2 regions of the Lysinibacillus sp. genome follow, and region 1 is predicted to be linked to the other one. Evidence: predicted binding sites of a transcription regulator. Region 1 holds the regulator's gene; the other holds the start of a gene.
The links. Region 1 encodes NrdR, which represses ribonucleotide reductase genes. Its sites were predicted from a motif close to AACACNATATATNGTGTT; they were not measured.
Positions count from the first base shown of each region.

Region 1 (10,340 bases):
TAATCGCACGACCTTTGAAACGTAGGCTACATTTTACTTTATCGCCTTTTTCAAGGAATTTAATCGCATTACGTAACTTCGTTTGGAAATCATGCTCATCGATAGTTGGGCTCAGACGAACCTCTTTCATTACGATGACCTTTTGATTTTTACGAATTTCACGGTCTTTCTTTTGCTGTTCAAACTTAAATTTACCATAGTCCATGATACGAGCGACTGGCGGCTTGGCTTGAGGGGCCACAAGGACAAGATCCAAGTTTACACGAGCGGCGATTTCTAGCGCTTCATTACGTGTCTTTACACCAAGCTGGTCACCATTGTGATCGATTAATCGAAGTTCACGTGCGCGAATGCCTTCGTTTACATACATGTCTTTGCTAATAGTAATCCACCTCCAAGTAGTTGTCGCGAATACATGGTTTGGGCAAAGCCTTGCCCGGTTGAACGGTACATCCTCTTGTCATGTCCATAAAAAAAGGACGGACATTTTTGAAGATGTCCGCCCGCTATATGTGCATGCGCAAGTTTACGCAAAACAATTCAACGTGTCATACCTGTTCACAGCCTTTAAAGCGTTGTATCAGGTGAGAAGCGGGCAGCCTCTACTTCAACCACAAACTTTGTATTCATTAACCTTAATTATATTAGCATGTATATGATAAGTTGTCAAATGTTTAATTTCTTATCTCTACCATATTGACCTAGAATGAAATATTTTATACAAAAGTAAGATTTATTTTATACAGAAACCCTCACTTATGCAAGCGAGGGTTTCTTGTAAATGCTTATTTAGTAATTTCAGCTTTAATCGTTGCTAGGAAATCTTCAAAGCTAATTGTTTCAGAATCTTTTGAGCCATAACGACGTACATTCACGCCATTTGCCTCAACTTCTTTATCCCCAATGACAAGCATATACGGAATTTTCTTCATTTGCGCTTCACGGATTTTATAGCCTAATTTCTCTTCACGGTCATCCATTTCTACACGTAAACCAGCTGCAGTTAATTGTTCTTCAATTTGTTTTGCATAGTCGAAGTGAGCTTCATTTGATACTGGAATGACTTCCACTTGTACTGGTGCTAACCATGTTGGGAATGCGCCTTTGTACTCTTCAATTAAGAAGGCAACAAAACGTTCCATTGTTGATACTACACCACGGTGAATAACGACTGGACGATGTGGTTTACCATCTTCTCCAACATAAGTTAGGTCAAATCGTTCAGGTAATAAGAAGTCTAATTGAACTGTTGATAAAGTTTCTTCTTTACCAATCGCTGTTTTTACTTGTACGTCAAGTTTTGGTCCATAGAAAGCAGCCTCACCTTCAGCTTCGAAGTAATCTAAGCCAAGCTCATCCATCGCTTCTTTTAACATGCTTTGTGCCTTTTCCCACATTGCATCATCATCAAAGTATTTTTCAGTATCCGCTGGGTCGCGATACGATAGACGGAATGAGTAATCATTTAAATCAAAATCTTTATAAACTTCTAAAATTAATTGTACAACTTTTTGGAACTCCGCCTTAATTTGGTCTGGACGAACAAAAATATGAGCATCGTTTAAAGTCATCCCACGTACACGTTGTAGGCCTGAAACTGCTCCTGACATTTCATAACGGTGCATTGTACCAAGCTCTGCAATACGTAATGGTAGGTTACGATAAGAATGCATGCTGTTTTTGTAAACCATCATATGGTGAGGACAGTTCATCGGACGCATAATTAATGTCTCGTTATCCATTTCCATTGGTGGGAAAATAGAATCTTGATAATGATCCCAGTGACCAGAAGTTTGATAAAGCTCTTTCGAACCTAATACTGGTGTATAAACATGCTTATACCCAAGTGATAATTCTTTATCCACGATATAGCGCTCAATAACACGACGAATTGTTGCACCATTTGGTAACCAAAGTGGTAAACCTTGCCCTACCTTTTGAGAAGTTGTGAACAGGTCTAATTCTTTCCCGATTTTACGGTGATCACGTTCTTTTGCTTCCTCTAACATTTGTAGGTGATGTTTTAATTCTTCTTTTTTGAAGAACGCTGTACCATAAATACGTTGAAGCATTTTATTATCAGAGTTTCCTCTCCAATAAGCACCCGCTAAAGATAAAAGCTTGAATTCACGAAGCTTACCTGTTGATGGTACGTGAATACCACGGCAAAGGTCGAAAAATTCTCCTTGATAATAAATAGACACTTGCTCATCAGCAGGAATAGCTTCTAGTAATTCTAATTTATATTCATCGCCAATTTCTTCATAGATTGCTTGAGCTTCCGCACGACTTACATTTTTGCGTTCTACTTCTAGGTTTTCAGCAATAATTTTTTTCATTTCTTTTTCAATTGCAGGTAGATCTTCAGCAGTAATTGGTGTTGGTGAGTCAATATCATAGTAGAAACCACCTTCAATAACTGGACCAATACCAAGCTTTACATCTGGGAATAGACGTTTGATAGCTTGCGCTGTTAAGTGAGCTGTTGAATGTCTTAAAATCTCAAGAGCTTCCTCATCATCCTGTGTAATGATTGCAATTGTTGCACCCTCTTCAATTGGTGTTTTTAAATCCACTAACACACCGTTAATTTTACCCGCATAAGCCTTTTTACGTAAGCCTGGGCTAATTGATAATGCTACGTCATCAGTTGATGTGCCTTTTGCAAATTCCTTTACAGCGCCATCTGGAAAAGTTAATTTAATCATTTCTGACATATTCTTTGCACTCCTTTAGTTGTGTTAAATTCATAATGATTGATGAGTGAATCAGGCAATCGTTCGAGTATTTCAGCTTAGCTAGAAATTAGGGCACCCTATTTGAGCAGGTCTCAAGTCTTTTGGAGCGGATTTCTCCTCTCTTGGAGCGGTGTGAACTACTTTTGGAGCGGTTCTCCCCCTTCTTGGAGCGGTTGCGACTCCTTTGCGAGCTGTGTGACCACTTTTTTGAGCGGTTCTCTCCTCTCTTGGAGTGGTTACAACTCCTTTGCGAGCGGAGTCTTCAACATTTCGAACAGCTTCCTTCTCATTCTAGGGCATTCTTCATATGTGCTAGAAAACAAAAAAGCTCCGTCCCTACGAAAGGGACGAAGCGTATGCTCGTGGTTCCACCCTTCTTCCTTCCGACTTATCTAAAGTCAGACGAAGCTCAAGGCTAGCTAACGGGCTAGGGACCGGCGAAAGATTATCCCTTTCGCTGCTCAGTAGGTAGTAAATAATGTGCCGACACTAGGAAGTTTACAGCCGATGACTTCCCTCTCTATAAGCTGATACACAAAATTCATGTCCTCATCAATGCATGTTGATATTAAGTATATGAGTCAGTATACGCTCGATTGTCGAAAAATGCAACTACCAATGTTACATACGACGATTTTTACCTCGCATTTCAATCGGTATAGTCAAGGCTTTAATACGCTCCATAATTCGTCCTGCTTTTACAACTTCAATATCACCCTTTTGTGACTGTGCTAAATGGTGCTCCAATTCATCATAATTAAAATTAGACGTGATAAACGTTGGTAATTGCTCTGCCATACGATAGTGGAAAATGGTTCCTAAAATTTCATCTCGCGTCCACGCCGTCATAGTTTCTGCACCTAAATCATCCAACATTAGGACTGGAGCTTTTTTAATATAATCTATTTTCTCGTTTAATGTATTATCGCCTATAGCATTTTTCATTTCTCGTAAAAACTCTGGGACAAACACAACAACAGAGCGAATTTTAATCGATGCTAGCTCATTAGCTAAAGCACCAAGCACAAAAGATTTCCCAACACCAAATTTACCAAATAAGTAAAACCCTTTGGAGGGTAGTTGACCTGACTCTTTTGTCATTTTTACAAATTGAGCCGCTTTTTGTGCAATCGCGACGCGAGATTCATCATCAATACTTAGATCTTGAATGGTCGCTTGGAGCACATCTTTTGGCATGTGCATGCTTGCAATCATATTCGCAACATCTCGGCGTTCTTCTTCTCGTACCTTTTGCTCACAACGAACATAGTCCATTTCAATAGAATTCCTGACGATTCTTAATGTCGGGAGGAAGCCTTTTAAATAGTTGGTACAGTGTTCGGTATTATCGCAACCACAGCATTCTGTAGATTGACTAATAAATTCATGAAGCTTTGGTAAATTTCGTTCAATATTCTCGTAGTTTAATTCATCTGCATGTTGAGCTAGAAATTCCTGTACTTGTGGATGTTCTAAAATTTCACGTCGCATAGCTTCATAGCGTTCTTGAAACGACGGTACATTTATTGCTCGTTTTAATGGTCCATTTATAGGTTCGATTGTTGCTCACCTTCTTTGCTATTCACTTTTTCCTAGCATTTCCAATATTTTCTGACGTTCTTTTTCAAAGTCTATCGTGCTAGAAGCATCTTCCTCTTGTTTTTCATTACGTTTATAAAACCATTCGGGGACTTTTTCTTCACGTTGATTTCTTGAACGTCCTTTGACCTGTTGACTCGTTTTATTTGCAGTTTGTGGCTTGTTTTTCCAAGCAGTATATTTATCATGCTCTTGGCGTGCAAGCTCCATTGCTTCCTTTGCCGTTTGGACATTTTTACGTACCCAGTGATCAGCAATCGTTTCCACATATTTTTTAGGTAGTTTCATATCTGTCGTTAGCATAACGTATTCTAATAATGCATTGACTACCCCAATTGGCATGCCGTGCTGAACGATTAAATTTTCTGCAAGTTGAACAGACGTTTGTAATGGTTCTTTACCATTATTAATATCACGTAATACTTGAACAGGAGCTGTTGTCTCTAAATAATGTTGGAGCTCCTGATCCTTCGTTTTTTGCCCCACTTCTGCTACTGGTAGAGGTTCGTTTACTCTTGCTAGTTTTGGCGGCTCCTTTGAAACTGTTAATTTATAAAAATCGGCAGCAGCCTTGCGTAAACGTTCTTGGGAAATTCCTAAATCATCGTCCAAAGCAAGAATGACCACTTTTTGCATATCAAGGGCTGTTAAATGATATAAAAATGCCAGTTTCGCTATCGCTTCACGTACTTCTAATGTCAACAAATTGGAAGGTACCAATTGCTCTGACAAACCTGCTTGCAACAAATCAAAATCAAATTGCTCCAAATAAAAAGGATATACTTTTTGCTGTTTATCCTTTTGACTCGTATCCACTTGTAAATCGGATGGGATATTAGAATGAACAGGCTTAAAGACATCAATAAAGGCGCGAGACACATCCTTAAATTCTTTGTCCTTTACAGGTGACATAAAGCGCTGACGTAAGTTTCGATAGGCCTGCTCGCCGATTTTACTAAACAGAAACATCGACAACAACGGATCTTTCATAAAACTATCTGCATCAAGTGGGCGCTGTAGCTCATATAAAAAACTACGCTCACCCGCATTTTCTTTTTTCCATGTGCGTAGCAAACCGATTGCCTCCAGTGCAATACGGGCCTCAAACACTTTACCAATGGGCAATCCGAGCACATTCATTAAATAATAATGGGTCATTTGCTGTTTTGGCATTTGTTCAGCTTCAGCCCATAACGTTAAATAAAGGCTAATTGGCTCCGAGCCGGTTAATGGTTGATAAAACAATGTAACTAATTGACGCTCCTGTGTAGAAAATGCATGAGGTAGACGAATGTCGAAAGGATCGCCAGGCTGCAATTCCTTATATAAATGAATCAACGTCATTCATCCTCTCTGTTTTCTATGATTTTTTCTCCGTTTGACGTTGAATAATATCTTTAATTTCCTCAATAAAAACATTAATATCCTTAAACTGACGGTAAACCGAGGCAAATCGCACATAGGCTACCTCATCAATTTTAGCTAAGCGATCCATTACCATTTCACCGACGTCTTCTGAGCGTACTTCTGAATTGCCTATACGACGAAGATCTTTTTCAATAGATAGGACAAGTTCCTCCAGTACATCAAGCGCTACTGGGCGTTTCTCACAAGCACGAATAAGTCCACGAAGTACCTTCTCACGGCTAAACTCCTCTCGTGAACCTTCCTTTTTAACTACGACTAATGGTGTCTCTTCAATTTTTTCAAACGTTGTAAAACGGAAGCCACACGACTCACATTCACGACGTCTACGAATTTCTTTATTATCATCTACTGGCCTCGAATCCACAACACGCGTTCCGTTAAATTGGCAAGATGGACATCTCATATAATTACTCTCCTGATTTACAACAATTTAATATTTCTATTATAACAAATTTCCTACATGTAAGAAAAGTGCATTCATGTTTGTGAGCACATGATAAACCTAAAGCACCTAAAGTACAAGAAAATTATTCAAATTTAAGAGGTCTAGAAGGATTGCCATTGTAGCACAAATAACATAACACTTAACCATTTTCGGTATTCCTCTGCATAAAAAAAGCACATTGAAATCACTTAGATTTCAATGTGCTCACGATGAAATTTTTATGCGTTTACTGTTTCTAAAGCATTCGCTACTTTTTTCACAAGATCTACTACACGTGCAGAGTAGCCCCATTCATTGTCATACCATGCAAGTACTTTTACTTTACGGCTGCCTAATACCATTGTAGAAAGTCCATCAACCGTTGATGAGTAAGTAGTTGTGTTGTAATCAGAAGATACTAATGGTTCAACAGAGAAGTTCAAAATGCCCTTCATCGGACCTTCTGTTGCAGCTTTTACGAATGCAGCATTGACAGCATCAACTGTGACATCCGTATTTAAATCTACTACAAGATCTACTAAAGAAACGTTTGGTGTAGGAACACGCAATGCCATACCATGAATCTTACCTTCTAATTCAGGTAAAACTAATTTTAATGCTTTTGCAGCACCTGTAGATGTTGGAATAATGGATTGTGCGCATCCACGTGCACGACGTAAGTCTTTATGTGGATTGTCTAGGTTCTTTTGGTCATTTGTATAAGCATGAACTGTTGTCATTAAGCCATTCTCAATTCCAAATGTGTCATTCAATACTTTCGCTACTGGAGCTAAGCAGTTCGTTGTACAAGAAGCATTTGAAATAACATCATGTTTAGCAATATCAAGTTTGTCATCATTTACACCTAAAACAATTGTTACGTCCTCGTTTTTACCAGGTGCTGTTAAGATAACCTTTTTAGCGCCCGCTTCTAAGTGCATTGCTGCTTTGTCACGTTCATTAAATTTACCAGTAGCTTCAATAACGATATCTACACCCATTTTTGCCCAAGGTAATTTTAATGGATCACGTTCGCTAATAATTTGAACACGTTTACCGTTTACAACTAAAGCATCGCCTGCTGGTTCTACCGTACCTTCAAATGTTCCGTGATTTGTGTCATACTTAATCAAATGTGCTAACGTTTCAGCTGGGTAGCTCGCGTTAATTGCAACGATATTTAAATCCTGTTGTACGATCGCTTGGCGGAAAACCATACGTCCGATACGTCCGAAACCATTAATAGCAATTGATACTGTCATTTATAATATCCTCCTGTGAGTACATACTCAGATTAATTAATTATATACTTTATGGTGATTAGTATAACACAATTTTAAAAAAGATGAACATTATATATTCACAATATAAAAGTTCTTATTTTCTGAAAAATTAATCCTTATTATGTCGTTTCCCCATTAAAAAATGCGCAGCAAACATATTTTGCTACGCATCTTAATGAAACCATTAAATAACATTCCAATAACTGAGGATTTTCCTTAATTGTTCCTCTGTATTTTCTATATTCTCATTATTATAAATAACCGCATCTGCGCCTTTTTCTTTGACAGACATTGGTAGCTGTGAATGCATACGTGCTAAAGCATCTTCTTTTGATAAATTATTACGTTCCATTAAGCGTCGAAGCTGAACTTCTTCACTGACCGATACGACAATGATACGCTCCACAAAATGCTGAAGCTTACTCTCAAATAACAATGGTATATCCATCACAACATGCTGATACCCTGCCTCTAAATAAGCATCACGTTGACGTAGCATTTCTTTTCGGATGGCTGGATGCATAATATCATTTAAAATTTTGCGTTTGGCAGGCTCATGGAAAATAATATCCCCCAGCCTTGTTCGATTTAAATTGCCATCCTCAAGCAAAATAGCTTGTCCGAAGCTTTCAGCAATTAAAGCTAATGTCTCTGTTCCTGGTTCTACGACATCTCGTGCTACAATATCTGCATCAACAATCGGTAACCCTAGTTCGGTCATCATTTTTGCTACTGTACTTTTGCCGCTTGCAATACTTCCTGTTAGTCCGATAATCATCGTTAAATCCCCTTTAATGTTGACAATTTGGGCAATAAACAGAGGTACGTCCACCAATTGTCATTTGACTCGTTGCTGTTTCACATACTGGACATATCTTTTTCCCATACATTTTCAGCCGATTCTGCATACTCCCGGCTTCCCCATTAATGTTTCGATAATCAGAAATAGTTGAACCACCCGCTTCAATACTTTGGCGTAGGACAGCAACAATTTCCTCAAATAAAGCTCTTTTACGTTTGTCACTAATGCGATTCATTTTCCGTGCAGGATGAACTTTCTGGGCAAACAATGCTTCAGTAGCATAAATATTGCCACAGCCCGAGATGACTTGCCCATCCATAATAACCTCTTTCACAGCTTTATTTTCATATTTTGGTAATTTAGATTGTGCTATAAAAAATTCACAAGCATGCTCATCGAATGGCTCTGGTGCCATCTTTGTTAGCGGCACATGATCTTCAATCTTTGCCAAAAATCGAAGTTCACCAAAGCGACGAATATCCGAATAAATTAAGTATCCCCCATCTGCCATTTTAAATGTTGCATGGATATGCTTTTGGAATTTTTCCTCATTGATTTCTTCTGGTTCATTCACAACAAACCATGCACCTGTCATGCCTAAATGACTGACAAGCACATATGGCACATCATCCTTCATCAAATGAAAGAATATATATTTCGCTCGTCGTTCAATTTTAGTTATTGTCATGTGCGACAAAGACAATTCAAATGCATCCGGCTCTGCTTGTTTAACGATGCATTGCTTACCCTCACTAAAAGAGAAACGTACCCTTTCAGATAGCTGTACTTGTTGAATTGTCCGTCCTTCAATTTTTGGCTTCAATGCCTGGACGACACCTTCCACCTCTGGTAATTCAGGCATTTGAATCCCTCCTTATTTTGCTTCGTACCATGTAGAGCCATGGTTGAAGTCTACTTTGAGCGGTACGGAAAGCCCAATGGCATTTTCCATTACCTCTGGTACAATTTTTTCTAGCAAAGCAATCTCCTCTTTTGGAGCTTCAAAAATTAATTCATCATGCACTTGTAGAAGTAGTTTTGCCTGCATCTTTTCTTTTTTCAAGCGAGCATCCATATCAATCATTGCTTTTTTAATAATATCAGCGGCACTACCTTGGATCGGTGTATTCATTGCCGTTCTCTCCGCAAAGCTTCTTAAATTAAAATTCGAGCTTGTAATGTCTGGTAAATAGCGACGTCTATTTAAAATGGTTGTGACATACCCATTAAATTTTGCATCTTGTACAATTTCATCCATATATTGTTTAACCCCTGGGAAACTTGCGAAATACTTTTCAATAAATATCGCGGCTTCCTTACGCGTTATATCCAAGTTTTGTGATAGTCCATAATCACTGATGCCATAAACAATCCCAAAGTTAACAGCCTTCGCAGCACGCCTCATATTACTATCCACTTCATCCTCTGCTACATGGAATACATCCATAGCAGTTCGCGTATGAACATCCATGCCTTCGCGGAAAGCCTCTACAAGGTTTTTATCTTCTGACATATGTGCCAGCACGCGCAATTCAATTTGCGAATAATCGGCAGAAAATAAAATCCAATCCTCTTTTGAAGGGACAAATGCTTGACGGATTTTGCGTCCTTCTTCCAAACGGATAGGTATATTTTGTAAATTAGGATCTGTAGAACTTAGACGTCCTGTCGCAGTTAAAGCTTGCTGGAAGCGTGTATGCACCTTGCTATCCGATTCATGAATTTCCTTTAGTAAACCTTCGATATACGTGGATTGTAATTTACCAAGCTGTCGATACAATAGGATATGTTCGATGATCGCATGCTCCGACTGTAATTTTTCCAATACATCAGCCGCTGTAGAATAGCCTGTTTTGGTCTTTTTAATCACAGGTAGACCAAGCTTCTCAAATAAAATAACCCCTAATTGTTTAGGTGAATTAATATTAAACTTTTCTCCAGCCTCTGCATATATTTCTTGCTCAATCACTATTAGTTTGTCATTCAGCTCGTGCCCCATTTTTTCTAACGTAGCACGGTTAACTGTAATCCCTTCACTTTCCATCTCGCCCAAAATTCTTGCCAAT
Region 1 covers NZ_DAMDAY010000004.1:76,914-87,253, reverse strand. The annotation lists gene infC (translation initiation factor IF-3) at 1-370, opposite strand, end outside; gene thrS (threonine--tRNA ligase) at 786-2,717, opposite strand; gene dnaI (primosomal protein DnaI) at 3,360-4,289, opposite strand; gene RT445_RS02120 (replication initiation and membrane attachment family protein) at 4,317-5,681, opposite strand; gene nrdR (transcriptional regulator NrdR) at 5,698-6,168, opposite strand; gene RT445_RS02110 (glyceraldehyde-3-phosphate dehydrogenase) at 6,429-7,451, opposite strand; gene coaE (dephospho-CoA kinase) at 7,657-8,250, opposite strand; gene mutM (bifunctional DNA-formamidopyrimidine glycosylase/DNA-(apurinic or apyrimidinic site) lyase) at 8,264-9,136, opposite strand; partial or broken gene polA (DNA polymerase I) at 9,149-10,340, opposite strand, start outside.

Region 2 (19,147 bases), on a different contig from region 1:
TGTTGCCACACCTACCATTGTTCCCGTTGAACCGGTCGGCGCAACAGTTAATAAATGTGAGTTTCGAATACCTGTTGCTAAAATTTGCTCTTTAATGTGAGCAGGCATTTTTTGCATATAGCCTGTCTCTGTAAAGGCTTTACGTAAACGAGCTGTTTCTTCGTCAGTAGCACCTACTAAGAATGGGAAGCTACCACGTTCTTTAGCAAGCTCTGTAGACGCCTCATATGCTGTTTCAGCAATGGTTTTAAAGATTTCATCGACTAAAGCATTGCCTGCTTCTGAACCGTATTCTTTCTCGCAATAAATAAGTAAATCTGCTAAGCCCATTACCCCTAAACCTACACGACGCTCGCCTAGTGCTTGTACACGGTTTTCTTCTAAGAAGTAAGGTGTTGCATCAATTACATTATCCTGCATACGAACGCCTACACGTACTGTTTCACGTAGTGCTTCGTAATCAACTGATTGATTTTCTTTATTTGCAAACTGTGCTAAATTCACAGCAGCTAAGTTACACACAGAATATGGTGCAAGTGGTTGTTCGCCACATGGGTTTGTCGCTACAACACTTTGTCCATATGCTTTGGCATTTGTCATGTCATTTGCATTGTCGATGAAGAAAATACCTGGCTCTGCAGAGTAAGTTGCACAAACATTAATTAAATTCCATAATTCTTTTGCTTTAATTGTACGGTATGTGCGGACTTTATAGCCCATTTTCTCCCATTCACGAACATCGCCAACTTTATGCCATTCCGTGTTGTAAATGTTCATTTCTTCTTTTGTATATTCCTCTACAGCTGGGAAGCGAAGCTCAAAGTCAGCATCATTTTCAACGGCTTCCATAAATTCTTTTGTTAATGTTACGGAAATGTTCGCACCTGTTAAAAACTCAGGATTATGAACTGTATAAGTACCACCATCACGTAACTTATTTTCAGCTTCACGTATAATCGCTGTATCGAATCCACCTAAGCCTTCTATATTTTTGTAGTTCACGATGCCTTGATACATCGCTTCTTCCTGCATAGAAAGAGGTTTAAAGTTTAATTTTTCTTTTGCTAGTCGAATGATTGATTCATCTGTCGTATTTTCAATTAAATAACGCAGAATACGTGGATTTTGCATTTTCGAAATAATAAATTCCACAATATCTGGATGCCAATCTGCTAGCATAATCATTTGTGCTCCACGACGTGATCCACCTTGCTCTACAAGATGTGTCAATTTAGCAATATCATCTAACCAAGAAACTGAGCCAGATGATTTACCGTTTACACCACGTGCTAGCGTGTTACGTGGGCGTAATGTTGAACCATTTGTTCCAACACCACCACCGCGGCTCATAATCTCCATAACTTGCTTACGGTGATCACTGATACCTTCACGAGAGTCAGCGACAAATGGCATAACGTAACAGTTAAAGAAGGTTACATCAGTTTCAGATCCAGCTCCATAAATCACTCGTCCAGCTGGAATGAATTTCAAGGATACTAATTGCTCATAAAATTTTTCAAACCATTCTTGACGTTTTTCTGGTGTTTTTTCAACAGCGGCAAGGCCCGTTGCATTTCGTTTTGCGATTTGTTCATAAAATATTTCAAGAGGCTTTTCTAGCACGTCAATTGAACGTGTAATCACACCCGTTTCCTGCTCTTGCGGATCGTCTAATGCGCTACGATAATCTTCCTCAATCAAAATATCTGCTGTTTTTGTAGCCATGTCCAGCTTTTGAATTGTCCCTAAACCTCGTGCAGGGAATTTTGGATCAGCTTTTACCGTTAAAACAACAAAATCACCAGCTTTTAGTGTTTTCTTTTCCGTGTCTTTAAACGAGTAGCGATCGATCATGACAAGTCTTGATACACCTTTATGTGTGATATGCATGTCAGGTGTTACTGGGTGAACCTGTGAAAATTGTTCAATATCTTTGTTTAATTGCTCAAATTGTTTGTTTACATCGGGTTGATGATTTGTGAGTACCATCATTTTGCCTCCCTTGTTTTCTTCATTACAAAATAAATACACAATATCATGTGTTATTAAACACTACATATTGTGTATATGTCTTAAAAAAAGATACTATATATAGTTTTTTAATTCAACTCTTGCTTTTTTAAATAGATTCAGAACTACTTGTTATAACTAGGATTGAACGTAAAAAAATATTTTTTCCATACCATTTTTTACTTTTTAAAGTTCCACTCGTCACATGCATATTTTTTTTCTTCTAATGCATGGACATATTCTAATTGCTCCTCTGAAAGTGTAAATGGTTTTAAATCAATTTGCAACGATTTTGCAAAGCCATCTCGAAAAGCTGTCACACATTGCTCAACTGTCACTGGCTCTTTGACAAGACTATTAATCGCGACTGCCTTTTCTGGCAGCTTTCTACGCATACGATCCTTTGCTTCCTCGCTTGAGAAATTAAATACCGATAATAATTTCTCTTGATCTAAATCTAATAAAATGGCGCCATGCTGTAAAATAACACCTTTTTGACGTGTTTGGGCACTTCCCGCTATTTTTTTCCCTTCAACGACAAGTTCATACCAGCTTGGTGCATCAAAGCAAACAGCACTTTTCGGACTCTTTAAGTCAGCTCTTTTCTCCTCTGTATCAGGAACACTAAAATAGGCATCCATTCCTAGGTTGTGGAAACCTTGCAATATTCCCTCACTTAATACACGGTATGCTTCTGTCACAGACTCTGGCATATTCGGATAACTTTCAGTAACAATGACGCTATATGTTAGCTCATGTTCATGCAGGACAGCTCGTCCACCAGTTGGTCGACGGACAAAACCTAAACCTTGTTCTCGAACAGCATCTAAATTAATGTCTCTTTTGGCTTGTTGAAAATAACCAATTGATAGTGTCGCAGGTTCCCACTCATAAAAACGGATCACTGGTGGAATTAACCCCTCACTATGCCAATCAAGTAATGCTTCATCTAGCGCCATATTAAAAGAAGGACTACATTTCCCTGAATTTAAAAAATACCAAGTTGTCATATGTTCATCTCCTACAAATATAAAATGATCCCTCAGGCCCCACCTGTGGTTCAACCTTAACAAAAATTACTCTACGGTTGCTCGATATGCTTTTGTAACAAAATAGACGAATTTGCCACAACCTAGTTAATTTTATCAAACTCATTGGACTATCGCTAGCGCATCTTTTATAATAATAGAGAAGATAGAAAGGGGTAAGAAAATCTTGGACATACTTATCACAATCGGTGTCGTTTTAGTAGTTATCATTGCATATATTGGTATTAATGCACTACGACTAAAAAAAGCCGTAACCAACTTAACACAAGAGCAATTCATAGAAGGCTATCGTAAAGCACAGCTAATCGATGTCCGTGAACAAAAAGAATTTGATGCAGGTCACATTCTTGGTGCACGTAATGTTCCTTCTACAACACTTCGTCAACGTTATAAAGAAATCCGCCCAGATTTACCAGTATATCTATACTGTCAAAATACAGGCCGTAGCTCACGTGCTGCATTATTTCTTAAAAAACGTGGGTACAACCAAATTTACCAACTTCAAGGCGGTTTTAAAACTTGGACTGGTAAAATAAAAGCAAAAAAATATTAATACTCTCATGAAAAAAAGTCGTCTCAAAGAACTATGAGACGACTTCTTTTTTAAAAAATTCAGAGTTTCTACTATATTATATCTATTGCAAATCATTAAATACTAGCTCTCGTTTCAACCAGTCTTTAATCCTGCATTTGGACCAGAAAAAAACCCAACAAAAAGGGGTAACCTATAGCCCATTTTCCCTAATGATACCACACTGTAAATTGGTCCTTACTAGAGACTGATACTTTGCAATCTTAGTTGAGCGGCTCTGCATGATGAATGATCACTTTGACATCAATTTGGAGCGGCTCTTCCTACAGATTGAGCACTTTGCTACCCTTTTGGAGCGGGTTCACTCTTCATGTGAGCGGTCCTCCCTGTAGAATGATCACTTCGATATCAATTTTGAGCGGTTCTTCACACACAATGAGCACTTTGCTACACTTTTGGAGCGGTTCTCACATCATATTGAGCGCTTTTCGCTACTTTTGGAGCGGGTTCACTCTTCCTATGAGCGGTTCTTCACACACAATGATCACTTCGCTACCCTTTTGGAGCGGCTCTCCCTCCAGAATGATCGCTTCGACAGCAGTTTGGAGCGGTTCTTCACACATAATGATCACTTTGCAACTCTTTTGGAGCGGATTCACTCTTCCTTTGAGCGGTTCACTCTCCAGATTGATCACTTCCCCCGGCTTTGAGTAGTTTCTCGACAATATTGAGTACATTGCCTTCCTTCAGAGCGGAGCTCCCCCACTTTCAAGTGCCTTCCCAACAGAAGGGGTGACCTCACCACTCTTTGGAGCGAACTATACCGTTTTGCCTGCTTGCTTCTCTCCCTATGCAAGCTTCCACTAAAAGTGTCTCCCCTTTTTTAGCAATTCTCCTTACTAAATCTTCTATGTCTAGAATTCCTATTTTTCGTCAGAGATTTCCCATTTAGTAACCCATTCTTCTATTTTTCTGAAAATAGTTAAAATTTATTGTTGAATTATTTTACGTGCACTGATAGGATGTATAATATCTTACAATAACAATTGATTAGAAAGTTAATAAGCTATGAATGCTATGGATCAAACTATAGCAGGAGCAGTTCTGGAGAGAGCGCACAATGCGTCGCCGAAGGGTTCACTATCTCAGGCAAAAGGACAGAGGAGTAATAGCAGCTTTTATAAGCGAAGCCACATGAATGTTAAAAGATTTCATGAAATATTTGCGAATAAATGGTATTTGTTATTCTGACGTTTTTCCGAGACTAGTGTCACAACTAGTCTCTTTTTTATTTTTCCAGTCATAGTTTTTACGCATCTTTGAGGGGGATTAACGTGGAACAGCAACAATTAAAACGTGATTTAAAAAATCGCCATGTGCAGCTTATTGCCATTGGTGGAACGATTGGCACTGGTTTATTTTTAGGCTCAGGGAAAGCCATTGCCCTTGCAGGACCTTCCATCATTTTAGCCTATTTAATTGTCGGTACCGCACTATTTTTTGTCATGCGCGCATTAGGCGAACTGTTACTATCTAACGCGGGCTACACATCATTTACGGATTTTGCATCTGAATACATAGGACCCTGGGCTGGCTATGTAACAGGCTGGACATACTGGTTCTGTTGGATTATGACGGCCATGGCAGATATTATTGCTGTAGGGGTTTATACACAATATTGGTTTGATATCCCACAGTGGGTGCCAGCCATTGGTTGCTTAGTATTATTATTACTACTGAATTTATTAACAGTTAAGCTTTTTGGGGAGCTAGAATTTTGGTTTGCCATCATTAAAGTCATTACTATTGTAGCTCTTATCATTATCGGACTTATTATGTTAGTGACAGGCTTTCATACTAGCTCTGGGCCAGTTTCTGTGGAAAACCTTTGGGCACATGGTGGGGTGTTCCCAAATGGGTTATATGGCTTTTTAATGGCCTTTCAAATGGTTGTTTTTGCATTCGTTGGTGTAGAATTAGTCGGGGTTTCAGCTGCTGAGACAGCAGATCCTCAAAAAAATATTCCGTCTGCCATTAATAAAATTCCATTCCGTATTTTACTCTTTTATGTAGGAGCATTATTTGTTATTTTATGTATCAATCCATGGTATGAAATGTCTGCCGAAAACAGTCCTTTTGTCCAAGTATTTACATTAGCAGGAATTCCAATTGCTGCTGGTATTATAAATTTTGTTGTACTCACTTCTGCCGCTTCAGCTGGTAATAGTGGTTTATTCTCTACAAGTCGAATGCTCTTTAATCTTGGTAACAATAAACAAGCTTCTCCTGCGTTTGCAAAACTGAACAAAAACAGTGTTCCAAGTAACGCACTCGTTGTGTCTGCTGTTGTTGTATCAGTAGGTGCATTGCTAAGTAAGCTGATGCCAGAGAATGCCTTTAGTATTGTGACGACGATTAGTGCAATTTGTTTTATATGGGTATGGAGCATTATTGTTATTTCTCACATCATCTATAAACGAAAAAATCGTGCTTTACATGAAGCATCAAACTTTAAAGCACCACTAACACCATTTATCAACTATGTCATTCTTGCATTTTTCGCATTTTTACTTATTGTCATGTTGATTTCTGAGGCTACGCGTACAGCACTGCTGTTAACACCAATTTGGTTTATCGCGCTATTGATTATTTATAAAATCAAAAGAAAAAAATAAAAAGAAGATGGCTTCAGACTACCCTGAAGCCATCTTCCACTTGTTAAAAAATTGTCATGTCCCATTCCGTCGCTAAATGCTTGAGTAATTGTACACCAGCGACACTATTGCCGATTGAATCGATAGCTGGTCCATAAATACCTATACCACAGCCAGCGGGGAACGGTGAATGCAAGCCAGCATGTCCTGGAACGGCTGTTAGGATTGCACCTGACACACCACTTTTAGCAGGTAGGCCAATAAATGCTGCAAATTTTCCTGAAGCATTGTACATACCACATGTCACCATCAAGGCCTTCGCTAATTTTGCCACTTGTTTAGGAAAAAGCTGTTTCTTTAAAAGTGGATGATAGCCGTCATTGGCGATGACTAAACCAATCATGGCTAAATCTGAGACATTAACCTCAATCGCACATTGCTTCAGGTAGACCTCAAGTGCCGCCTCTACTGGACAATCAAGGAAACCAGAGTCCATTAAATAATAGGCTAATGCTCGATTTCGATTAGCTGTTTGCCATTCCGATTGAAATACCTCTTCATTAATACTTAATTGCTTGCCGATGATTTGTTCTAAAAATGCTAGAATCTTTGTGACCTTCTCTTGTGGCGAACTCCCCGCGAGCAAAGAGGACACTGTAATAGCCCCTGCATTAATCATTGGATTAAAAGGTTTTCCTGGCTGATGGCTTTCCAAGCGAATAATCGAGTTAAAGGTATCTCCTGTCGGTTCCACATCTACTCTTTCTAACACATAAGGTACTCCTCGATCCATACAGGCTAAAATAAATGTAATAACTTTGGAGACACTTTGAAGCGTAAATAATTCTGCTGTATCTCCTGCTTTGATTTCGCGGCCATCATTTCCAATAATCGCAATACCTAATTGATTCGGGTCTTTTTTGGCTAAGGCTGGAATATAACTAGCACATTGTCCCTCTTTTGCAGCAGGACGAAATTGTGTCACCCATTGTGCCACTAGTTGATCATGTTCATGATGATTAGCTTGTGTTGACATTGATGTGTTCTCCTTTCAAAATGAGGCAAAAACAGAGCCTTCATAGTTCTCCTATGAAGACTCTATCTAGATCGCTATCCTTTTATAGCTTTGGAGGCTGTGTTCCCTCCGGAATTAAAGATATATATGTCTCTCCATCAAGACGTTCTTGCCATTCTTTTTTTGCTTCTTCAATTAATGCTGGATTATCAAGTAATGCGATAGCTGTACAAGCCATGATTTTAGCCGCTTGTAGCATACCTTTATGCGCAATTGGCATAACCCCCTGTGAAACAACCTGCCATGTATGCAACGGTGTACCTAATGCCATACATACGGTTGTACATTGTACGGTTGGTACTTTCCAGCTGACATCTCCAACATCTGTTGAGCCACCCATAATAAATTCAGGGAGCATGTCTGGGACGTGATTCGCAATGACTTTTCCTTGTAAACGCTTAACATCTTCTTTACGCAAACCTACTAACGAAGAAGCTTGTACTTCAGGTGTAAATGTATTAAAAATTGCCTGTGCGTACTGCTCATCCTCTATTGTATAGTCTGGCATACCAATTTCAAGTATTTGTTGATACATTACATCATAAAGTGTTTTATTTGTAATGAGATTTGAAGCAGCACCCTCAAAATCAATGTCAAGCGACGTACCTGTCATAAGCGTTGCACCTTTTGCAATATTTTCAACGCGCTGATAAATCTCTTGTACTTGTTGTTTTTTAGGGGCTCTAACGAGATAGGTTACCTCTGCATAGGGTTGTACTACATTCGGTGAAGTTCCACCAGAGTTTGTGATGGCGTAATGCACACGAGCTTCTGGAATGATATGTTCTCGTAAGTAGTTTACCCCAACATTCATCAGCTCAACAGCATCTAAAGCACTTCGTCCAAGATGTGGTGCTGCTGCTGCATGTGCACTTTTCCCAGTAAACTTAAAAGTAGCAGCATAGTTTGCTAGAGAGCTACAAGTCATTACAGTAGAAAATGTACCTGGATGCCAAGAAATCGCAATATCAACATCATCAAAAAGTCCAGCTTTTGCCATATACGCTTTACCTGAACCATTTTCCTCGGCAGGACAGCCGTAAAATCGAATGGTTGCTGATTGATTATGCTGCTCAAGATAATCTTTCACTGCCACAGCAGCAGCAAAGGCTCCAGTTCCTAATAAATTATGCCCACAGCCATGACCGCTTCCTCCATTTTCAATAGGTTCATGTTGTGTAGCGCCACCTTTTTGACTCAAACCAGGAAGTGCGTCATATTCCCCTAAAAAGGCAATGACAGGCTTTCCAGAACCAAACGTCCCTATCAGAGCTGTACTAAGTCCAGCAACACCCACTTCGGTTTGAAAACCCTCTTTTTCTAGCGCCTCTTTCATATAGTGCATTGATTTTTTTTCTTGAAAATGAAGCTCTGGTACAGCCCATATAGCATCACTTAATGCCACACTAGCTTCTTGTTTTGCTTCAATTAATGTCGAAATTTTTTCGTGAAAACTCATTAAAGTCCCTCCAATTTTTATGCTTTCAATAAAGTCCCTTTTTGGTCATTAAGCGTGACAATGGACACAATACAGATGAGCGCAAAGCCAATTAACATCCAAAATGCCGCATCAAACGAACCATTAAAAGCATCTACCATAAAGCCAATGGCCATAGGTGTGACAAAACCTGCTAACTGTCCACCTGTATTGGCGATACCCATTGCCGAACCTGTAATTGAAGAAGGTAATTTCTTCAGTACGATAACAGGTAATAACGTAATGACGAACGCAATAAAGATCGAAACAACTGTTTGATAACCAATAAATAACGTCACTGTTTTGGCCGTAAACATTAAATACAATAATATGCCGATAACTGCACAGGATATGGACCCTAGTACCTTTTCCATTCCTCTTGGTAGCTTATCAATAATAAATCCGCTGCCATACACACCGATAATCGTTGTAATAGCAGGAATTGTTTGTGCCCAGCCAATGGACATTAAATCCAATCCACGATTTTTCTGAAGATACGTAGGAATCCAAGAAACTAATCCCCAGTTCACTGCATAAATACAAAAATATGCAATGATCAAATTCCACATAAGTGGTGTTTTCAATAATTCTTTAAAATTTACCTTTGTAGTAGGATGATTTGTCCCAGCTTCTTCTACTATTTCAGCCTTCGGAAGCTGAATATACTTCCAGTATAATAAGGCAATAATCGCTCCAATCGACCCGATAATAATAAACATCATGCGCCAACCTATCGTTCCTAATAAATAAGCAGCTAGCAGCGGCACAATTAATGATACAATCCCTCCAGAAGTAAGCATGATGGACATGGCTCTTCCTCTTTCTTCTTTCGGGAAAATCGTCGCAATAATCTTAGAGCTCGCTGGCTGAAATCCACCCTCTCCGATGCCAAATAAAAAGCGAATCACAATCATAGCCGTTAATGACCAAGCAATTGCTGTTAGACCGGTGAAAATAGACCACATAATAACAGCCAACAGTAAGATTCGTTTTGCGCCAAATTTATCAGCAAGCCAGCCACCTGGTATTTGCATAATGGCATAGCCTAAAAAGAAAGCGCTTAAAATAATACCCGTAGAGGATGCATCTAATTGCAAATCACCTGTAATTGAAACAACTGCATAGTTCATAATGTAACGGTCTAAGTTTCCTAAAGACCAGCCCAAAAATAATAGCGCAAGGATAACATTTCTAGATTTTTTAGTTACTTCATTTGTTAACATTCATATCCCTCCCATATCTCAAAACATTCTCTAACATTGCAGTCTCTACTTCACTGCTTTTTTTCCTTAATGATCTTTGCCCCCTTGTAATATCTAGTAAAATAAAACCCCTTTTATATACCGACATTTTCGTTATATATTCGTATAATAATCAAACTTCTATGAAAAAACAATATTTTTTTGAAAATTTCTAATAGATAATCGTCTTTGTAAACGAACATTCATCTCTTTAAAAGGTTCACAATTCCTTGATAAATCAGTTTTTAAAGGACAAAAAAAGCCCCAAACCATTTTTGGCTTGGGACATCTTCATTATTTTTAAACAAGCTGATACATTTTTATCGGCCTACCACGAGTATGCTGTAATTCTTCTCCACAAATTCTCGCTAAATCCACTCCACATAAATCTGCCACGATTCGTTGGGCATTTCTTTCACTCATCTGAAGCTGTGTCGCTAAATCCTTTGTCGTAAAATGCTTCCAGTGCATTTTCTGCACAAGCGCATAAATTTTCATGTACGTTTTTACACTAATATTACCTTTTTTTAGTTTTTCTAAAATAAAAGGGTCTTCTGCTCGATAGGAATACGTAAGTTCTTCTACATTCCCTACGGATTCAATAATTGTTCCATCATCCTGAATCATAACAATATCTACCGCTTCATTTTCCTTCGTCTGTCTTAATCCTCGATGAGCATGTAATTCAGCATTGAACACCGTTTGAGCAAAACCAATGCCTGCTGTTACCTTCGCTTCCATTTCAATGGACAGCTGATACATTTTTTCCTGTAAAAATTGGATTTGTCCTTCAATGGCTCCCCTTGTACTAAAAATAGTATACTTTCCATTCCCTTCTTCAATCAGTGAGCCATCAATTTGTTCACAGAGCTGAAGCAGGTTTTCCTTTATGCGCAATTCTAAATACTGTATACGGTACCCTTGCTTCATTCTTTCTTTTAATGAATCGAAGTCCTTTATTTCCAGCATAACTGCACCAATTTGGGTCTCTTTATAATAGGACGTTTTGATTTTTTCTGTAAAAAGCTGAACGGTATGGTAAATTTCCGTTTTGGTCGGTGAAACCCAATAAGACGGCACACCTCGTTTTTTCAGCTCTTCATCAACAGAAGGATAGCAAGTAATCGCAAAATCGATTTTGCCCGCCTGCCAGAGATCATAGTGGAAATCAAATAGCTCTTGTGGATTAACAGCCACATCAAATTCCTTTAAATACATGTGATGGACATTATGCTGAATTTCCGCAAGACTCTCTGACGCCATTTGGGAAGGCGATGGGATGATGTCGATACTGACATTTTCAATAAACTTTTTTTGTTGATAGGACTGCTCTAAAAAGCCCCGATAAATGGCTGCTTCGGAAAAAATAATATGAGTCAATTTATCCTTGGAAACATTCGTTTGACTGGCAAGCTTATAGGGGATGTAGCCAGAAAATAGCCAGAAATCCACATCCTGATTATAGGTCTCGACAAGATGCTTTGTTTCCGTCGCCACTTCATAAATATACGGAATAAACTCCATATCCTGTTCAATTTCCCGTGCTAACGCAATAATTCTCTCAACCGATTTAGCGGGACCAACAACACCTATTTTATACATCTTTTGTTCCTACCTTCTTTGTGAAACTACAATCGTTTATGTAAAAAATTTCATTCTCTGTAGTACATAGTATAGCGAACATTGAATTTACTAGACAAATAATAATGACTTTATCTATAAAGAAAGCCCCGAAAATCCATCGGGGCTTCTTGTAGTAATTATTATTGTTCAGTTGGATACATGTTGTTATAAAGTAACTCTAATTTCTTTGAAAGCTTACCATAGGCAGTTTGCCATGCTTTGCGAGCCTTCTCATCTCCATCCACTGGAACGTATAGAGCATGAACGTCTGCTACCTTTTTCAAATCCCCTTCCGCCTGTGTCAGCTTCGAATAATTTTTTACGATCTTCTGATCAGTAGCACTTAATTGATCATAAATCGCACGAATTTCTTTCACTTTTTCCTCTAACCCAGCTATATATTCACCTTTTACAACTAGAGAATTGATAGACTCAATTAACAGCAAAGCACTTTCATTTGTTTGCTGTTGCCCTTTCTGCTTATCAATAATCAACTGTCTAGTCGCAGCATCAATCAGGCTCACTTGTTTAGACGTCAGCTTTTCAAATGCCTTGATGACTGTACTTGGATTATTATTAATCGATTTCTCATAAGTCTTCATAAAGGATTCTACCTTTTTGACATCCGCCAATGCTGCTTTTAAAATATCATAATTTGTAATTAATTTTTTATCACTTGAGCTAAGGCTACTATACTGTGTCGATAGATTTTTAATTCTATCAATGGAAACTGTATAAAGATCATTTGCTAAAATGCTTGCAATATCATGATTTAGCTGTGTAATATTCGGCGCATTTTCATCAATAATTTGATTATTTAATAAAGCCTCATATTGCTCTTTTGCTAAATGTTGTTGATTCGAAGGTAATTTAGCATACGCTTTTTGCACTGTTTCAATTTTTTTAGCTTGTTTAGCAGCATCTGTTTCTTCTCTAGCTGTCTGGACTTTTTTATGGAATGATTTCACACCTGAAATATCCTTCTTTGCTGCTGTTAATAAATAATAATTCGTCACATATTTTCTTGCACCTGACGATAGACTTTTATACGTTTCTGACGCTTTATCAGTTGCGGATTCTAATTGTTTGAATGTAAAGGTAGTGACATCTGCAAATTTAGCTATTTCGGCCTTCAATGCTTCCGCAGCAGCCTTATCAGCAGGCACTTTACCATTGTCATCAATTGAAACCTTAGGCGTATTCAGTAAAAAGTCATCGGCATTATAGACAAGGGACTGTTGTAAAGTCGTAAGCTTATTATAAGCTTTGAGAGCACTCGTATAGCTTGAATTCAGTTTACTTTCTGTCACGCCAGCTGTTCGAGATAATTTTTGATAAGCGTCCATATCTTTTATCACTTTTTCAGCTGCTTTTAAATCTTTTTGTAAAGTAACAAGACTGTCATAGCCAACAATTTGAGCTGCCGATGTTTTCGTTAAGCTCTTATATTCTTTAATCATACGATTGACATTATTGACATGACTCTGCCATGAGCTAGCTGATGGATTGATTGGATAGATATCATCGCCAATATAGCTCTCTATATCATGATTTAATGCGGCAATTTGACTCACTTCAGCACTTTCCGCTGTCGCTAAAAGCTGTACATACTTGTCTGATACTAATTTTAATTGCTTATACGTCAATTTTTCATAGGCAGATCGAATGGACTTCGCCACTGTAACTTGCTTATTCGGTGTATTGTCTGTCGATAATTTATCAAAGGATTTAATAAATTGCTCCACTTTTTTAATATCTGATTTAGCTTCTGTTAAAATAGCTTGATTTTGAATTGCCCCACGATAATTTGGGGATAACTTTGCGATATCCTCTTCAATGCTAGTCACTAACGCTTTTAGGGTATCCTTATCTGAAGGTACATATTGTGCAAGAGAATTTTCGTAGGATAGTAAATGAACAATAGCTTGATTTAATCGTCGAACTTCTGAAATTTCCTCCAGATCATTTGGCTCATTTAATAAATTTTTAATGTTCGTATAGAGGACTTCATTCGCATCTAAGCTGCGTTGTAGCTGATCAAGCTTATTATAGGCCTCTTCCATCTCTTGAATATATTTAGGTCGATCCTTTCCATTCACGTCCTGTAATTTATCTACTTTTTCTTCTAATTTATTGAGTAGTGCCACATCAGCGAGGGCTCTCTTTAGAACATCATAATTGGACACATTTGCTTTTGCTGGTGCCGATAAAGCTTGATACTTACTTTCTAATTCCTTTATTTTGGCTTCGAATGATTCAAAATCTGATACATTGTATTTATTATCATGGATTAGTAATGCTTTAATTTCATTTGTTAACGTATCAGTAGGTACGGTCGATACAGTAATGGTATTTGAAAGTTTAGATTCCACAAAAGAAAGACCTACTTTTGCTTTAACAGTGACGCTAATATCCTTGATGCCTTTTTCAATGGCGTCCTTTGGAATTGTATATGTACTCCCAGCGGCACCTTCAATAATTGTGAAGGAATTATCGCCAAGCTTATAAAACCATTGATAACTATATGTAATTTGGTCACTTTGTAGTTTGGCACCACCCTTATCTGTAACAGAAACGCCAGCTACTTTCACCGTTTCACCAGGTGCTACAAAACTGGAAGAGGAATGACCCTCCAACGTTGGAATAGTGATGTCCAAGTCTAATGCTTTTATATCACGTGGCTCACTTTGAAACTTTTTACCGTCAATTGTAGTTGCTTCTACAAAGATTGATTTTCCAGCTGCTTCAACTGGCACTTTAAATGATCGCGAAGTTGCGCCAGAAATCGGCTTATTTGTTACTGAATTTGAACTATCTTCACTCGTAATGTCCTCTAGGTAATACCATTGATAGAGATTGACCACTGCATTATTAGGTAATTGCTCAACTGTTAATGTTCCATTGACAATATTTTCACCACTAATCGAAACCGTTTCTGCTGCATTTGCTACAGCTGGTACAATGAGTGCTACTGGAACGGCTGCTGCTGTTAAAAATAATTTCTTATTCAAATCTATTGACCTCCTTAATCCTTCTAATGAATTATATCGGTCTTGCTGCTATAATTTCCTTTGTTCTGGAGAAATAATTGTAAAAAGTGTATTTTCTCTCTATTCTACTCTTATAAAACAATATTTTTTTGATGATAATATTTTATTTTTGATCAACCCTCTCAAAGAGTAAAAGATATCAAAAAACAAAAGCCTTCTAATCCGCATTCGTAGCCTCTACGAAGAGATTAAAAGGTTTAAATAAGTATATACCTATGTGCTTACACCTCATTTGGTTATCCTCGTATCATATAAGTTGGCCGGTTCAGCGTACTATACGTATAAGGATGCGTTTGATTGGTTTCACTAACTTGTATACGAATGGTTAGTCCTTCACCTACTTTGCTATCTAAGGCGAATTTCCCATTAAAAGCCTGAACCCTCTCTTGCATACCTTGAATGCCCATAGAATCCGCAAGTAGAATGTCATCTATATTACAGCCTACCCCATCATCGGTATACAAAATTTCAAAACCTTCTTCGGTGCCTAATAAATAGATTTCAACGGTATTCGCATTGGAATGTTTTAGAGCATTGTTTAACAATTCTTGGAACAAGCGATAAATCATTAAGTTTAACCGTTCATCCTCTAAATAAAGCCGATCAATCGTATAAACCAACACAAAATTTGCTCGTTTATGAATTTTTTGAATCAGTTTTTCAAGGGCGGCATTTAATCCTAACGTATCGAGAAGTGGTGGCTTTAAATTTTCACAGTAGCCCCTTAAATCATTCAAGGAAGTTACCATATGTTCATGCAGCTTTATGAGTCTCGCTGGGATCTCCTCTTTTTCCTTTGTATGCATAAGGACATCCATTTCTCTCGCAATATGAAGCTGTTCCTGTAAAATCGTATCATGAAGTTCCTGAGCAAGTTGATATTTTTCTTCCTCGAAGCGTAGCCAAAGTAATTTATTGAGCCACGGTAGTTGTCGATTATCAGCCTCTTTCATATGCTTTAACTGATTTAAAAGCTCCTCAACCATTTTCGTATTTTCAATAAAATTGTTTAAATAGAGCAATAACAATTCAAGCCATAACAACTCCTCATCCTTTAGATAAATCGATTTATTATGGTCAACAACAAGGATTCGTTTATAATTCGCATCTTGATGAATAAAGGCGATATAGAAATGATCTGTTTTTTTAATATCCCCTAGCCCTAAACGCTCGACAAGGACCTCATCAATTTGATGTTGCGTGTATTCCTTCGATTTATTCGTTAACGTCACCTGATGTGTTTGAAAATCATAGGTCAGAACATAAACACTTTCCATTTCAAGCTGGAGCACAACCTCCTGCACAAATTTCTCCAATAGATCTTCGATTTTGACCACTCGACCTATACTATCAACGGTAGTATACAAGCGATGAATGTAGTCCCCTTTCGTAGAGAAAAGGATTTTCCGCTTACGATAATCAATCCGCTCCTTCATGTAAAACAGGGCCATTAACGAGAGAAAAGCGAAAAAGAAAATCTCCGTCATGCGTGTAATCGAAAGATCCGTAAGCCAATACAGCCCCAATAACAGCCATAGTGTAAAAGCAAAAGAAAAATTAAAATAATAACGTAATCGAGAAATGAAATACTCCATATCAAAAATACGCTCAGTAAGTTGTGTAAATATAAAGCTGAATGGAATAAGCATTAGAAATAATGAACAAATATCAGCAGAGAGTAATTGTGTATTGAATAAGATTTGGGGTAATGCATAGAAAAGTAGAAAGGGCAAAAATGGAATAATGATACTCATTAACAATATCTTTAGTTGAGATAATTTATACTTAAAATAACCTACAATCAATATTCCAAGATTTAATATTAATAATAGAAAAAATACCCATAGCACAATTTCAGATAGAATAGGGTTGATTGATGGATAAAAAATACTGAAAACACTAAACGCAATCGCTAAAACAGGAAATAAAAAAAATACTTTTAGTTTTTTTATAAAGAGCCATTTTATCTTTAAAAACGCAAAATAATTTTCTAAAAAAAGTAACAGAATTACTAAACATAATAGCATACTACTACGGTTAATAATCATACCTATACTATCTAAACGCCCTGAAGCACCAATACTCACATATGCTAAAGAAACACTTAGAATAAATAATATTAGTAAATTGGTAAGGTGTTGATTTATTTTTTTAAAATATAAATATACCGTAATAAATAATGTCAAAGCATAGTAACATGCCGGTATTATCAATAAATAGTAAAATTGCTGAGGTATATCAAGATTTTTTATTTGTATAGAGATTATTTTTCCATCAGGCTTTTGGATCGTTAATTCTTTTGCTGCCCTAATGGCTGAATCAAAGGATATATAAGATAAATTATTTATTTTCACATCATCAACATTTAAAACAATATCCCCAGGTGTAATTTGATGCTTTGTTGCCCAATTTTTATAATAGGAATCCGTTATTGTCCAATTATTATTTATTTTTTCTAACTCAATATTTAAAAAGGGTTTGCTATAAGTAACATTAAGTAGGTACATCCCTAAAATTAAATAGATACCTATAGCAAGCCCAAACCATTTATTTTTTTTATGTTTTAATACCAAACACGATTTTCTAAACATACATCTTCATCAAACGAATCCAAAATTGCTTTTTGTTCAAGATCTGTTACACCAATTAAAGAAGCTTTTTTTTCTTTTAACAATGTTACCAACGACGGATTTTGCTCTAAATATTGAATCATGTTAATCATAAAATATCGCCTCATTTCATTAGTTTTAATTTATAATTACATAATTTGCTAAAAACTCTTTAAACAAAGGAATTATTAACCAAATTTGTAACTATAATTTTATTATACTACCACTCTCCAATAATTCAACATAATTTTCTAAAAAATACAAATAATTAATAGAATATGTAATAATTTAGCTTTATTTCTCCAAGAAAAGACATAGAACCCACCTAAAAAAGCCCATTCCAAAGATAGGAATAAGCTTCAACTATTTATACTGATTAATTTGTTTTACTGACAGCCATTTTGTAGCCACTTACTTAAGTCCATAGTGACCACCGTGGCATGTTGTGGATTCATATCTCCGCTATCTACTGCAAAAACGCTAGAATCATTCCCCTGAATGGCCATTAAAAATACCATTCCACCACCATCGTCACCAATAGCTATATAGCCTTTCGCATATTCCTCCACTTCCCAAGTCTCATTTCTTTCTATCAATTCCTCTGTACCGTAAATTAACACCCCATTAGCCAGTGATACACCATTCACCTCTTGTAGGACTCGCCTATAAACGGTTGGGAGTTGACATGACATACTATGTTCCACTTGTAGAATGTCGTTCTCTGTAGCTGGTAAATTTGCATTATGTATAGGAAGCATTTTGACACATCCTTTCGTTTACATTCTCTTTACACCTGTGCTTCACAATACTCGTAAAACGCCAAAATTAAGTCATCAACCTTTTGTTTACTGACAATTTTGCCTAACCATTCTTCTGGAATTTTATCCAACTTTTTATACATACCCGCTATCGAACCTGTAATGGCTCCAACGGTATCCGTATCTTCTCCTAAATTAACTGCCATCAGAATCGCTTCTTTAAATGTTGTAGAATTACCTACACACCAAATAGCCGCTTCTAGCGAATGAACAATATAGCCGCTTGATTTAATCTCGTCTTCAGGCGTATTTAAAAAGTTTTCATGAAAAATCCTTGTGTAAGCATCTAACTCTGCTTTCATTTCATTTTGTAAATTATTTTGCAGTAAGTCAAATACCTCTTTTAAGGCCACTTCTAATGAATTGTTTCGGTATAAGCTTAATAATAGCTCAATGTAAATGATGGACCCTACTATGGAACGCGGATGACCATGAGTAATCTCTGTATATTGATGAACTAATTCTTTTCTTTTAGCAAAATCTAACTCATGCATGACCACGAATACTAAAGGAGCTATCCTCATTAGTGTACCATTGCCATTATCAAACTCGCCCGTTTTACCACATTGTGCTGGCGGAACACCTTTTTTATAGTTGGAAACGGCTTCCGCTGTAGTAATTCCAATATCAAACATTTCGCCAAATGGTGTAAGATAGCCATGCTCCATGTATTGCACAAATTTGTTCATCAATGTTTTGGTATCGCCTTTTTCAATAATGTTTTCTACCAAGCAGAGTGTTAGAGAAGTATCATCAGACCAAGTACCAGGTGGTTGATTGTAAGTACCATACCCCATCACATCTTGCACACGGAACGTTCCTCTTTGTTTAAATTCGACTGGTACGCCCATTAGATCACCGATAATCCCACCGTATAAAGTGTCAAACACACGCTCCCTCAATTGTGTATCTACCATAAATGCCACCCCTACTTTTATTTAATTTATCACAATTCAAAAACAGTACATTTAATTTTATAATAAATTAATTCCTCATTTATTATTTTTTC
Region 2 covers NZ_DAMDAY010000057.1:3,597-22,743, reverse strand. The annotation lists gene RT445_RS13080 (vitamin B12-dependent ribonucleotide reductase) at 1-1,989, opposite strand, end outside; gene RT445_RS13075 (lipoate--protein ligase family protein) at 2,190-3,020, opposite strand; gene RT445_RS13070 (rhodanese-like domain-containing protein) at 3,226-3,612, shown strand; gene RT445_RS13065 (hypothetical protein) at 4,083-4,328, opposite strand; glycine riboswitch at 4,686-4,762, shown strand; gene RT445_RS13060 (amino acid permease) at 4,926-6,266, shown strand; gene RT445_RS13055 (glutaminase) at 6,310-7,281, opposite strand; gene RT445_RS13050 (M20 family metallopeptidase) at 7,364-8,779, opposite strand; gene RT445_RS13045 (MFS transporter) at 8,797-10,020, opposite strand; gene RT445_RS13040 (hypothetical protein) at 10,339-11,640, opposite strand; gene RT445_RS13035 (hypothetical protein) at 11,802-14,672, opposite strand; gene RT445_RS13030 (ATP-binding protein) at 14,948-17,218, opposite strand; gene comX (competence pheromone ComX) at 17,275-17,433, opposite strand; gene RT445_RS13020 (SMI1/KNR4 family protein) at 17,707-18,078, opposite strand; gene RT445_RS13015 (ADP-ribosylglycohydrolase family protein) at 18,108-19,055, opposite strand; gene RT445_RS13010 (macro domain-containing protein) at 19,085-19,147, opposite strand, start outside.
Region 2: a site for NrdR is predicted at 2,049-2,066, ahead of RT445_RS13080 (vitamin B12-dependent ribonucleotide reductase). Genes of this name have one in related genera too.